4 regions of the Pantoea cypripedii genome follow, and region 4 is predicted to be linked to each of the others. Evidence: predicted binding sites of a transcription regulator. Region 4 holds the regulator's gene; each other region holds the start of a gene.

What was found. Region 4 encodes PurR, which represses purine synthesis genes. Its sites were predicted from a motif close to CANGCAAACGTTTGCNTG; they were not measured.
Region 1: tusA (sulfurtransferase TusA) is a predicted target of PurR. The motif match lies at 2,042-2,059, and genes of this name have one in related genera.
Region 2: pyrC (dihydroorotase) is a predicted target of PurR. The motif match lies at 1,382-1,399, and genes of this name have one in related genera.
Region 3: purH (bifunctional phosphoribosylaminoimidazolecarboxamide formyltransferase/IMP cyclohydrolase) is a predicted target of PurR. The motif match lies at 1,734-1,751, and genes of this name have one in related genera.

The regions. Positions count from the first base shown of each region.
Region 1 covers NZ_MLJI01000001.1:245,216-248,332, reverse strand. Annotated here, with positions in the region: gene HA50_RS01060 (zinc/cadmium/mercury/lead-transporting ATPase) at 1-1,710, shown strand, start outside; gene tusA (sulfurtransferase TusA) at 1,730-1,981, opposite strand; gene HA50_RS01050 (7-cyano-7-deazaguanine/7-aminomethyl-7-deazaguanine transporter) at 2,296-2,961, shown strand; gene HA50_RS01045 (DcrB family lipoprotein) at 3,079-3,117, shown strand, end outside.
Region 2 covers NZ_MLJI01000001.1:1,639,029-1,642,145, reverse strand. Annotated here, with positions in the region: gene grxB (glutaredoxin 2) at 7-654, shown strand; gene HA50_RS07635 (lipoprotein) at 765-1,328, shown strand; gene pyrC (dihydroorotase) at 1,465-2,511, shown strand; gene dinI (DNA damage-inducible protein I) at 2,580-2,825, shown strand; gene HA50_RS07620 (hypothetical protein) at 2,970-3,117, shown strand, end outside.
Region 3 covers NZ_MLJI01000001.1:208,721-211,837, reverse strand. Annotated here, with positions in the region: gene HA50_RS00935 (carbohydrate porin) at 1-727, shown strand, start outside; rRNA gene rrf (5S ribosomal RNA) at 844-959, opposite strand; tRNA gene HA50_RS00925 (tRNA-Thr) at 993-1,068, opposite strand; rRNA gene rrf (5S ribosomal RNA) at 1,083-1,198, opposite strand; gene purH (bifunctional phosphoribosylaminoimidazolecarboxamide formyltransferase/IMP cyclohydrolase) at 1,889-3,117, shown strand, end outside.
Region 4 covers NZ_MLJI01000001.1:1,884,859-1,887,975, reverse strand. Annotated here, with positions in the region: gene HA50_RS08805 (C40 family peptidase) at 1-595, shown strand, start outside; gene cydH (cytochrome bd-I oxidase subunit CydH) at 651-740, opposite strand; gene purR (HTH-type transcriptional repressor PurR) at 1,026-2,051, shown strand; gene punR (DNA-binding transcriptional activator PunR) at 2,048-2,959, opposite strand; gene punC (purine nucleoside transporter PunC) at 3,069-3,117, shown strand, end outside.

The DNA of each region.
Region 1 (3,117 bases), 1.6 Mb from region 4:
CCGATCGCGCGCAGTGCCTGGCGTTTGCTGCGCAGCGGCTCCCCCTTCAGTATCGAAACCCTGATGACGCTGGCCGCCGCCGGTGCGCTGGTGATTGGCGCACACGCCGAAGCGGCGATGGTGCTGCTGCTGTTCCAGCTGGGGGAACGACTGGAAGCCTATGCGGCCACCCGCGCCCGCCGTGGCGTGACTGCGCTGATGGCACTGCGTCCCGACACCGCCATCCGTGTGCGCGGCACGCAGCGCCAGCAGGTCGCGCTGGCGGATTTGCAGCCCGGCGATGTGATTGAAGTCGCTGCCGGGGGGCGCTTACCCGCCGATGGCGAACTGCTTAGCCACAGCGCCAGCTTTGACGAAAGCGCCCTCACCGGTGAATCAATACCCGTGGCACGCCAGCCTGGTGAAACGGTGATGGCCGGGGCCACCAGCGTTGATCGTCTGGTGACGCTGAAAGTGCTCTCGGAACCAGGCCACAGCGCCATTGACCGCATCCTGCAACTGATTGAAGAAGCGGAAAGCCATCGTGCGCCGGTGGAACGTTTTATTGACCGTTTCAGCCGTCTCTACACCCCGGCGATTATGCTGCTGGCGTTGCTGGTGATGGTGCTGCCGCCGTTGCTGGCTGGCGCTGAGTGGTTGCCGTGGATCTATAAAGGGCTGACATTGCTGCTGATCGGTTGTCCCTGTGCACTGGTGATCTCCACGCCGGCGGCCATCACCTCCGGCCTGGCTGCCGCTGCACGTCAGGGCGCATTGATCAAAGGTGGTGCCGCGCTGGAACGACTCAGCCGCGTCAGGATGATGGCATTCGATAAAACCGGCACGCTGACCGAAGGTAAGCCACAGGTCACCGACATCGTCGCTTTCAGCAACGAGCAGCCAGAGCAATTGCTGGCGCTGAGCGCGGCGGTTGAACAGGGTTCCAGCCATCCACTGGCGCTGGCGATTGTAGCGGAATCGGTACGTCGGCGGCTTACCCTGCCCGCCGCCAGCAATCAGCAGACGCTGGCAGGCAGCGGGATTCAGGCGAATATTCACGGTATCAGCTATCAGTTGCTGGCACCGCGTGAGGTAACAAACCTGGCTGATGAACAGCAGCAAAGCATTGCGCAGTATGAAGCGCAGGGCAAAACCGTGGTGGTATTGTTGCAGGATACACGCCCGTTAGGTCTGCTGGCGTTGCAGGATCGGTTGCGTGCAGAGGCGGTTACCGCGCTGGCCGCGCTGCAAAAACTCGGTATCAGCAGCCTGATGCTAACGGGCGATAACCCGCGCGCCGCAGCGGCGATCGCGGCAGAGTTGCAGATTGATTATCGCGCCGGTCTGCTGCCTGCGGACAAAGTCACTGCCGTACGTGAGCTGGATACCCAACATCCGCTGGCGATGATTGGCGATGGCATCAACGATGCCCCGGCGATGAAAGCCGCCACGTTGGGCATTGCAATGGGAAGCGGGACTGATGTGGCACTGGAAGCCGCCGATGCGGCACTAACGCAAAACCGCCTGGCGATTCTGCCACGCACCGTGGCGCTCGCCCGCCGCACGCGGCGCATTATTCGTCAGAATATCGCGCTGGCACTCGGGCTGAAGGCATTGTTCCTGGTCACCACGCTGCTCGGTTTTACCGGTTTGTGGCTGGCGGTGCTGGCGGATTCTGGTGCCACCGCGCTGGTTACCGCCAATGCGCTGCGGTTACTGCGTTCGCGCTAGCAGCAATGGATGCCTGACATCAGGCATCCGTTCCTTTTTTTATAAGATATTGATACGGCAGGGTTTCCGTTTGCTGCGCCAGCAGGGTATGTTCCATAAAACGGCAAAAGCCGGGAATATCACGCGTAGTGGCCGGATCGTCAGCGATAATCAGCAGGGTTTCACCCGCCTGCATCTGACGCACCGTTTTGCGCACCATCATCACCGGCTCCGGGCAACGCAGGCCAAGGGCATCGAGGGTATGGTCCGGCTCGGGAAAAAGATCGCTCATGATTCTCTGTCTGCTAACAAGTAAGGCCGCTCATTCTAGCGCGCCCGATGACCAGCGCAAGACGATAACGGTTGCGTTAATATTAACCATTGCATAAATCGCACAACGCGATAAGATGCCGCCGTTTTTTATTAACCATATTTAACGTTATACCCTAAATATTTCGAGTTGCAGCAAGGCGGCAAACTTGAGAATCTCCAGGAGCTTACACAAGTAAGTGACTGGGGTGAGCAAGTGCAGCCAACGCAGCGGCAGCTTGAAATATGACGGGTATGAAACTGGGTTCCCTCACCCCAACACTAAAAAGGCTTAATATGATCGCTTTTTCTCCGCGTCAGCGCATGTTTGCGCTGTTCTGGCTATCGCTATTCCACCTGCTGGTGATTACCTCCAGTAACTACCTGGTGCAATTGCCGGTGGCCATTTTTGGCTTCCAGACCACCTGGGGTGCCTTCAGCTTCCCGTTTATTTTCCTCGCCACCGATCTGACCGTGCGCATTTTCGGCGCGCCGCTGGCCCGTCGTATTATCCTGGCGGTGATGGTCCCGGCGCTGGTGATCTCTTATGTCGTCTCCTGCGTGTTTTATCAGGGCGAGTGGCAAGGCTGGGCGGCGCTGGAGCAGGTGAACCTGTTCGTGGCGCGTATCGCCAGCGCCAGCTTTATGGCCTACGCGCTGGGGCAGATTCTGGATGTGCACGTCTTTAACCGTCTGCGCCGCCTGCCACAATGGTGGATTGCGCCAGCGGCAGCGATGTTCCTGGGCAATATCAGCGATACGCTGGCCTTTTTCTTTATCGCTTTCTATAAAAGCCCGGATCCGTTTATGGCTCAGCACTGGGTGGAAATCGCGCTGGTGGATTACAGCTTCAAAGTGATGATCTGCATGATTTTCTTCCTGCCGGCCTATGGCGTGTTGCTCAATGCGGCGTTAAAGCGTCTGGCGGAACGTTCGGCCCAGCGTCAGCTCAATTTCGGCTAATTGCACGTAGTACGATCCTCTGCTGCCCGCTAAGATTTCCTGACAAACCGGCGGTTGCTTTTAGCCGCCGATTTCGATTTGATAACATCCGACTGGAATCTTGTGAAAGGGATAGGAATGCGTAACTTAGTGAAATATGCGGGCATTAGCCTGCTG
Region 2 (3,117 bases), 250 kb from region 4:
AACGGGATGAAACTCTACATCTACGATCACTGCCCTTTCTGCGTCAAAGCACGCATGATTTTTGGGCTGAAGAATCTGCCAATCGAGCTGGTGGTGATGCTCAATGATGACGAGAACACACCGAAGAAACTGATTGGTCAGAAGATGGCCCCCATCCTGCAAAAAGCCGATGGCAGCGCAATGCCGGAAAGCCTGGATATTGTTCGTCTGGTGGACAAGCAGGACGGTGAACCGCTGCTGAATGGCAAAGCCAATCCGGCCATCAGCGAATGGCTGCGTCGGGTTAATGGTTACGTCAACAAGTTGCTGCTCCCCCGTATCGCCGACGCGGCCTTCGCTGAGTTCGCCACACCGGAAGCCCGTAGCTATTTCCGCGAGAAAAAACAGGCCAACATTGGCGACTTCAGTGAACTGCGCAAACACGCCCCCGGACTGATCAAAAACATCAGTGACGATTTGCGTCAGTTGGATAAGTTAATCGTCAAACCGAATGCGGTGAACGGCGAGCTTTCGGAAGATGATATCCATCTGTTTCCGCTGTTACGTTCCTTAACGCTGGTATCCGGTATCGAATGGCCCAGCCGCGTGGCCGATTATCGCGACAATATGGCGAAGCAAACCCAGGTTAACCTGCTCTCTTCTATCGCCGCCTGATCCTGGCAATGAGAGGCGCACCGGCGCTTCTCATCTCTCTCCTGGTGACACCCGCCCCTGATTCAGGCACGCTATGCCTCGTTTGCCGTATCGTTCAGGATGAGGAAAGTATGAAGAAGGCGTTTTCCGGGCTACTGGCCCTGTTGTTTGCCGTGCTGTTGACCGGCTGTAACCAATTAACGCAGTACACCATCAGCGAGCAGGAAGTGAATCAGGCGCTGCAAAAGCACAATAACTTCGAGAAAGATGTTGGCGTCTCCGGGCTGGTGAATGCCCATATTGTGCTGAGCGATTTAAGCAGCCAGATTGGCCGTGAAGAACCGGGCAAAATCACCCTGACAGGCAAAGCCACGATCAATGTCAGTTCTTTATTTGGCCCACAGCAGGCCGAGATGCAGCTCAAAATGAAGGCGCAGCCGGTATTTAACCCGCAGCAGGGCGCGATTTACCTGCATGATCTGGAGATTGTGGATGCCCAGGTCCAGCCGGAAAAAATGGCGTCGATCATGAAAACGCTGACGCCCTATCTGAATGAATCGCTGAAGCGTTACTTCAATGAAAAACCCGCTTATGTGCTGAGCGAAGATCGCAGCAAAGGCGAAGCGCTGGCGAAGAAATTCGCGAAAGGTCTGGAAGTTAAACCCGGCCAGTTGGTGATCCCTTTTACTGATTAATCCCGGTAACCGCGCCTGCTATGGCGCGGTTTTGCTTCAGACGCATAAAATCCCGTGCAAACGGTTGCCCAAATCCTTATGCTTACTCCCCGGCCTAAACGTGCCTTTCGTTTTCTACTCAGCCGGAGCCTTTTGAATGACAGCCCAACCCCAGCAAATCACGATTCGCCGCCCTGACGACTGGCATATTCATCTGCGCGATGGCGCGATGCTACAAGCCGTGTTGCCTTACACCAGTGCGGTAAACGGTCGTGCCATTGTCATGCCAAACCTGGTTCCGCCGGTGACCAGCGTTGATGCTGCCGTGGCCTATCGCGATCGTATCCTTGCGGCCTTACCCGCCGGGCATGCCTTTACACCGCTGATGACCTGCTATCTTACCGACTCTCTCGACCCGGATGAGATCGAACAGGGCTTCCGTGCTGGCGTCTTCACCGCCGCAAAACTTTATCCCGCCCACGCAACCACCAACTCCAGCCATGGCGTAACCAATATTGCTTCCATCGCCCGCGTGCTGGAGCGTATGCAGCAGATCGGTATGCCGATGTTGGTACACGGTGAAGTGACAGATGCGCACATTGATATTTTTGACCGTGAAGCACGTTTTATTGAGACGGTGTTGCACCCGCTGCGCCAGCAGTTCCCGGGGTTGAAAGTGGTGATGGAACACATCACCACCAAAGAAGCGGCAGAATATCTGGCGGCGGGCAATGAACTGCTCGGCGCCACCATTACGCCACAGCATCTGATGTTTAACCGCAACCATATGCTGGTCGGCGGTGTGCGTCCGCATCTGTATTGCCTGCCAATCCTGAAACGTAATATCCACCAGGAAGCGTTACGTAAACTGGTCGCAAGCGGTAATCGTCGTGTGTTCCTCGGCACCGATACTGCTCCACATCTGCGCCATCTGAAAGAAGCCAGCTGCGGATGTGCGGGTGTATTCAACGCTCCAACCTCGCTGCCCGCTTACGCCACGGTGTTTGAAGAACTGGATGCGCTGCAGCATTTCGAAGCGTTCTGTTCCGAAAATGGCCCGAACTTCTATGGCCTGCCGCTGAATGAAGGGACACTGACGCTGGTGCGTGAACCCTGGACAGTCGAACAGAGCGTGACTGTAGCCGACGATACCCTGGTGCCTTTCCTTGCTGGAGAGACCCTGAACTGGCGCGTAACCGCCTGATGTGATGATGCTTGCCTTCGGAATAAACATACTGTACAAATAGCCAGTATATTATTCCGGAGGTGTTTATGCGTGTTGAAATTACCGTAGCAAAAACTCAACCCCTTCCTGCTGGCGCCCTGGATGCGCTGAGCGCCGAACTGACCCGCCGTATCAGCCGGGATTTTCCCGACGACGAACATCATGTCAAAATCCGTTACGCCAGCGGTAATCAGCTCAGCGTATTTGGCGGCTGCAAAGAAAATCGCGAACGTATCAGTGATATTTTGCAGGAAACCTGGGAAAGTGCTGACGACTGGTTTATTACCGATTAACCGCCACTGCGCAGTTTTGCCGGGTTTCGCCACCCGGCTTTTTTGTTTTTATTTCTCCCTCGCCAGACAAAGTCACTGCATCTAAAATCATCATTAACGCCCCCTATTGTTGCACCCGCCATGCTAACAGGAGATGTTTTACCCATGACTCACGATAAACCGGAAGAGGCAATGACATTTGGCGAATTGCTGGCGTTAATTGGTGAACAGCAACGCCGCTTAACTGTGCTGGAAAATGCCTTTGCCAATCTGACATTCTGTCTTGATGATCGTGCCAGCCAGTTACTGGTGC
Region 3 (3,117 bases), 1.7 Mb from region 4:
ATGGATGGGACGTTTACAGCTCAATATCACACCGGATATCTATGTTAAGGTTGGATTTTATAACCAAAATGATGACAACGATAATCGTGGTAGCGGTTTCCATTTCTCGGTCAAACACTCCGATGGCAATCTTATCCCGGTAGAAATCGGTTGGCAGCCCAAACTGGGTGCAGATGCATTACCAGGCAATTATCGTCTGGGTGCTTATTACTCTTCAGCCCAGGGCGGGGTTTATCATAGCTGGCAGCACGGTGAATATGGCGATACTGCCCACGGTTATGGCGCTTATGCCATTGTTCAGCAACAGTTATTCGCCTGGCAGCATGACAACCATCGTGGCTTATCGTTAACGCTTAGCCAGGTGATGCACGATAAACGGACCTCAAAGCTTGATGATACTCAGACCGTTGCATTGACCTGGAAAGGGCTTTTTGCTGCTCGTCCACAGGATGAAATTGGCTTAGGAATGGCCCGGCTACATGTGAATTCAGCCTATAGCCGCATGCTGGAGCGGGAAAATGAAGAAAATGGTGTACAGAGCGTCAATGACGCCACTTATCTGCCGGTAATCAGAGGTTCAGAATACGATTATGAACTCTACTATGCCTGGAACGTCCGTCAGTGGTTGTCACTGCGCCCTAATCTTCAATACGTTGCCGCACCAGGCGCGGATAGCAGCGTCAAAGATGCTTTTGTTGGGGGAATCACCGCGAGTTTAACCTTCTAAAACCGGCTATCTATAACAGCGCGATTCATCGTGCTGTTATGCATCCGTGAGTTTTCCTGATTTTCAGACGTAAAAAAGCCCTGAACTTTCGTTCAGGGCTTCTTCACTTAATTGATGCCTGGCAGTTCCCTACTCTCGCATGGGGAGACCCCACACTACCATCGGCGCTACGGCGTTTCACTTCTGAGTTCGGCATGGGGTCAGGTGGGACCACCGCGCTACAGCCGCCAGGCAAATTCTTTTGAATCCGAACTCATGCCATAACTGGTGCTGATACCCAGAGTCGAACTGGGGACCTCACCCTTACCAAGGGTGCGCTCTACCAACTGAGCCATATCAGCACACTAAAATTGATGCCTGGCAGTTCCCTACTCTCGCATGGGGAGACCCCACACTACCATCGGCGCTACGGCGTTTCACTTCTGAGTTCGGCATGGGGTCAGGTGGGACCACCGCGCTACAGCCGCCAGGCAAATTCCTAGCTAGCTAGGTTCGACTTGCATGTGTTAGGTCCTGCCGCCAGCGTTCAATCTGAGCCATGATCAAACTCTTCAATTTAAGTTTGATGCTACAAAGAATTAAACTTCGTAATGAATTACGTGTTCACTCTTGAGACTTGATATTTTTTAAGTCCGTAGACTTTTGATATCAATCCTGCGAGTGCCCACACAGATTGTCTGATAAATTGTTAAAGAGCAGTGCGAGCAGCGGGTTAACCGTCTGTCGCGAGGTGGCGTATATTACGCTTTCCTCCTTCAGAGTCAATCACTTTTTTCAGCGATTTTCCCCGGCGAGAGTTCCTTCAGAACTTCTCTCTCAACACCGCATTTCGTAAGCCGTTGTGCCGTGTCGATGGAGGCGCATTATAGGGAGTTGTTCGGCATGCGCAACCGCTAATTTCAATAAAAACAACCGTTCGCTGCATTCCACAGCAAAACCCCGCCTTATACCCACTTACACACAAAGTTATCCACATCCTGACGGGTAAATGAATTTAGTCGAGCATCGCGCAAACGTTTTCGCTACAATGCCCCGCGACGTCAAGGATGCCCCTTTTGGGGCGTTACCTGAAGCAAGCCGCTTCTTCTATATAGAAGAGAAACGCTAAGCTTGATGTAACGCTCTTATTTACGCGAAACAAAGCCAAGGGATAAAACCACCATGCAACAACGTCGTCCTGTACGCCGCGCTCTGCTGAGTGTCTCAGACAAAGCCGGTATCCTCGAATTTGCTCAGGCACTCTCCAGCCGTGGTGTTGAGCTGCTCTCCACAGGTGGTACTGCTCGCCTGCTGGCAGATGCGGGCCTGCCAGTCACTGAAGTGTCTGACTACACCGGTTTTCCGGAAATGATGGATGGACGCGTCAAAACGCTGCACCCGAAAGTGCATGGCGGTATTCTCGGTCGTCGCGGCCAGGATGATGCCATCATGGCGCAGCACGCTATCAGCCCCATCGACATGGTGGTCGTTAACCTTTACCCCTTTGCCCAGACGGTCGCAAAACCGGGTTGTACGCTGGAAGATGCGGTGGAAAACATCGATATCGGCGGCCCGACCATGGTGCGCTCTGCCGCGAAGAACCACAAAGACGTCGCCATTGTGGTGAAGAGCAGCGACTACAGCGCCATCATTGCGGAGCTGGATGCCAATGAGAACTCCCTGACGCTGGCAACCCGTTTCGATCTGGCGATCAAAGCTTTCGAACACACCGCCGCCTACGACAGCATGATTGCCAACTACTTCGGTAGCCTGGTACCGGCTTATCATGGCGAGAGCAAAGAGCCAGCAGGCCGCTTCCCACGTACCCTGAACCTTAACTTCATTAAGAAACAGGATATGCGTTATGGCGAGAACAGCCATCAGGATGCAGCTTTCTATATAGAAGAAAGTGTCGCGGAAGCCTCAGTGGCGACGGCACAGCAGGTACAGGGTAAAGCGCTTTCCTACAACAACATCGCCGATACTGATGCCGCGCTGGAATGTGTGAAAGAGTTCAGCGAAGCCGCTTGCGTGATTGTGAAACATGCCAACCCCTGTGGTGTGGCGGTAGGCGATTCCATTCTGGATGCCTACGAGCGTGCTTATAAAACCGATCCGACTTCTGCGTTTGGCGGCATCATTGCCTTCAACCGTGAGCTGGACGAAGCGACGGCTCAGGCCATCATCAGTCGTCAGTTTGTCGAAGTGATCATTGCCCCGTCAGCCACCGAAGCCGCGCTGAAAGTGACCGCCAGCAAACAGAACGTTCGCGTGCTGGTGTGTGGTCAGTGGCAGAGCCGCGTTGCCGGGCTGGATTTCAAACGCGTTAACGGCGGTTTACTGGTGCAGGATCGCGATCTCGGTATGGTCGATGCCAGCCAGTTGCGCGTAGTCAGCAAGCGCCAGCCGAC
Region 4 (3,117 bases):
TCATAAGTTAAGACTGAAGAAACCCACCAAAACCGAAACTGCGCTGCACAAAACCACCCGCAGAAAAGCCCTGCTGAAGTCGCCGACCAAAAAATATGGTCATCAGCGCGTGGCGAAAGTGTTGGATGAGCAGGATGACGCCAGCGACCTCACCACTATCAGGATGAGCAAATCACACCGTCAGCGCTATCAAAAGGCGCGTGAAACGGCGATGAACAAATTAATGGGTCAGATCGGTAAACCTTACCAGTGGGGCGGTACTTCACCGCATACCGGTTTCGATTGCAGTGGTCTGGTGTGGTATGCCTATAAAGATCTGGTGAAATACAAATTCCCGCGCACCGCTAACGAAATGTATCACCTGCGTGATGCGGCGCCGATCAAACGCGATATGCTGGAGAAGGGAGATTTGGTGTTCTTCCGCATTAACCATCGCGGTACCGCTGACCATGTGGGTGTTTACCTGGGCAACGGCAAATTTATTCAGTCACCGCGTACCGGTAAAGATATTCAGATTAGCGCATTAGGTGAAGATTACTGGCAGAAGCATTATGTCGGTGCACGCCGCATGATGACGCCGAAAACCATTCGCTAAACATCACCGCGCAATAAAAAGCCGGACACTGAAATTTCAGGTCCGGCTTTTTTTATTAATGAAGGATCGCGGTGAAGCTGAACACGATGATCATTAACAACGCGCCAACGGTAGTACCCAGCGCCAGTTTCAGGTCTGTACTCATCACAACTCCTTAGTCACATTAATTGAAGGGTTAATGTAATTTTCGCACAGCGCCCGGCAAAAATCTCGTGTTATCCGCGCCAGCTTGCTAGAATCGCCGCCTTTCGTTGCGCAACAGATTTTGCGCACGCTGTGTTTGTGGCCTGTTAAAGTGATTTTAACTGCGAGTTAACGCCTTTTTCTTCGCCATTTGCCCCGAAAATTGGGGCGCAAAACCATTAGCAGACGCAAACGTTTAACAATATACTTATCAGTAAGTTGCGATAAGCCCGGGAGTACCATTTTCATGGCAACAATTAAAGATGTGGCGAAACGCGCCGGTGTCTCCACCACCACGGTTTCGCATGTCATCAACAAAACGCGTTTTGTCGCGGAAGAAACGCGTAACGCCGTATGGGAAGCGATCAAAGAGCTGCACTACTCGCCCAGCGCCGTGGCGCGTAGCCTGAAAGTCAACCACACCAAAACGCTGGGATTGCTCGCCACCTCCAGCGAAGCCCCCTATTTCGCGGAAATCATTGAAGCGGTGGAAAACCACTGTTTCGACCGTGGCTATACGCTGATTCTCGGCAATGCGCATAACGATCTGCAAAAGCAGCGTGCTTATCTCTCGATGATGGCGCAAAAGCGCGTCGACGGTTTATTGGTGATGTGTTCCGAATATCCCGACGACCTGCTCACCATGCTGGAAGAGAACCGCAATATCCCGATGGTGGTGATGGACTGGGGCGAGTCTCGCGGTGATTTCACCGATACCGTGCAGGATAACGCCTTCCAGGGTGGCTATCTCGCCGGACGTTACCTGATCGAACGTGGACATCGCGACATTGGTGCCATCCCTGGCCAGATGGAGCGCAACACTGGCGGTGGTCGTCATGCTGGTTTTATGCAGGCGTTGCATGAAGCCGGTATTACCGTGCGCCCGGAGTGGATTGTGCAGGGCGACTTCGAACCGGAATCCGGTTATCAGGCGATGCAGCAGATCCTCAACCAGAAACAACGTCCGACGGCGGTGTTTTGTGGTGGCGATATCATGGCGATGGGCGCGATTTGTGCCGCCGATGAAATGGGGCTGCGCGTGCCACAGGATATCTCGGTGATTGGCTATGACAACGTGCGCAACGCCCGGTATTTCACCCCGGCTCTGACAACCGTTCATCAGCCAAAAGCACAGCTGGGAGAAAAAGCGCTGGAAATGCTGCTCGATCGCATCACCAGTAAGCGCGAAGAGCCGCAGACCATCGAAGTGCAGCCCACATTGATTGAACGCCGCTCCGTCGCCGACGGCCCGTTCCGCGACTATCGTCGCTAAGCCACCGTTTCGCTCAACCACTCATGGTTGAGCGTCTCTGCATCGCCCAGATAGTCCAGCAACCAGCTTAATGCCGGTGAGGCGCGTTGTTCCGACCAGCTGACGCAGCAGGGACTCTCCGGGAAAGGTGCAGGCAACGTCAGTTCGGTTAACACGCCGCTATCCAGCAGTGGCCGGGCTAAATGGCCCGGCACCATCCCTACGCACAACCCTGCCCGCAGACAATCCATCCCGGTTTCCCACTCCGGTACCACCAGACGCCGCTGGTTATCCAGCGTCCAGGTCATACGCCGCGGCAGCGCCCGCGATGTATCCTCCAGCACCAGTGAAGGCCACGCCCGTAAGGTTTCTTCATCCAGCTGGGCACTTTTTGTCAGGGGATGCTCGGGACTGACCACGCAACGCCAGTTCAGCGCGCCCATATCCTGGAAGGCAAAACGCCCACCGACCGGAATGGCCTGGGTGGCCCCAATCGCCACATCGACCCGACCATCAGCCAGCGCATCCCAGACCCCGTTGAACACTTCATAGCTGATAATCAGCTCCATATCCGGGAAATGGCGGTAGAAATCCTTTACCAGTTGCCGGGTACGCTGCGGTTTAACGATACAGTCAACCGCGATGCTCAACTGCCCACGCCAGCCGTTAGCCAGTTGCTGGCACTGGCGTCGGGTTGCCAGCATTTTTTTGATAACACTCCGCCCTTCACGCACGAAATGCTCACCCGCGGCCGTCAGCACCACTTCCCGGTGCTGCCTTTCAAACAAAGGCACGGCCAGCCAGGTTTCCAGCTGACGTACCGTATAGCTGATGGCAGAAGGCACGCGATGCAACTCCTGCGCCGCAGCGCTAAAACTGCCGCTGCGCGCCACCGCATCCACCACTTCAAGCGCGTATTCAGACCACATCATTTTGCCTGCAAAATTTTTGATAGCACCTCGCAAATATTAGCGTTTCACAAAGCCTGCCGCACCCTTTTACACTCCCCGGCGTTCAATTTGTCTAATGAGAATCACCATGTTGTCATCAAAAGGATTTTTGCCTTACCTTGCTTTGCTAAGCATGC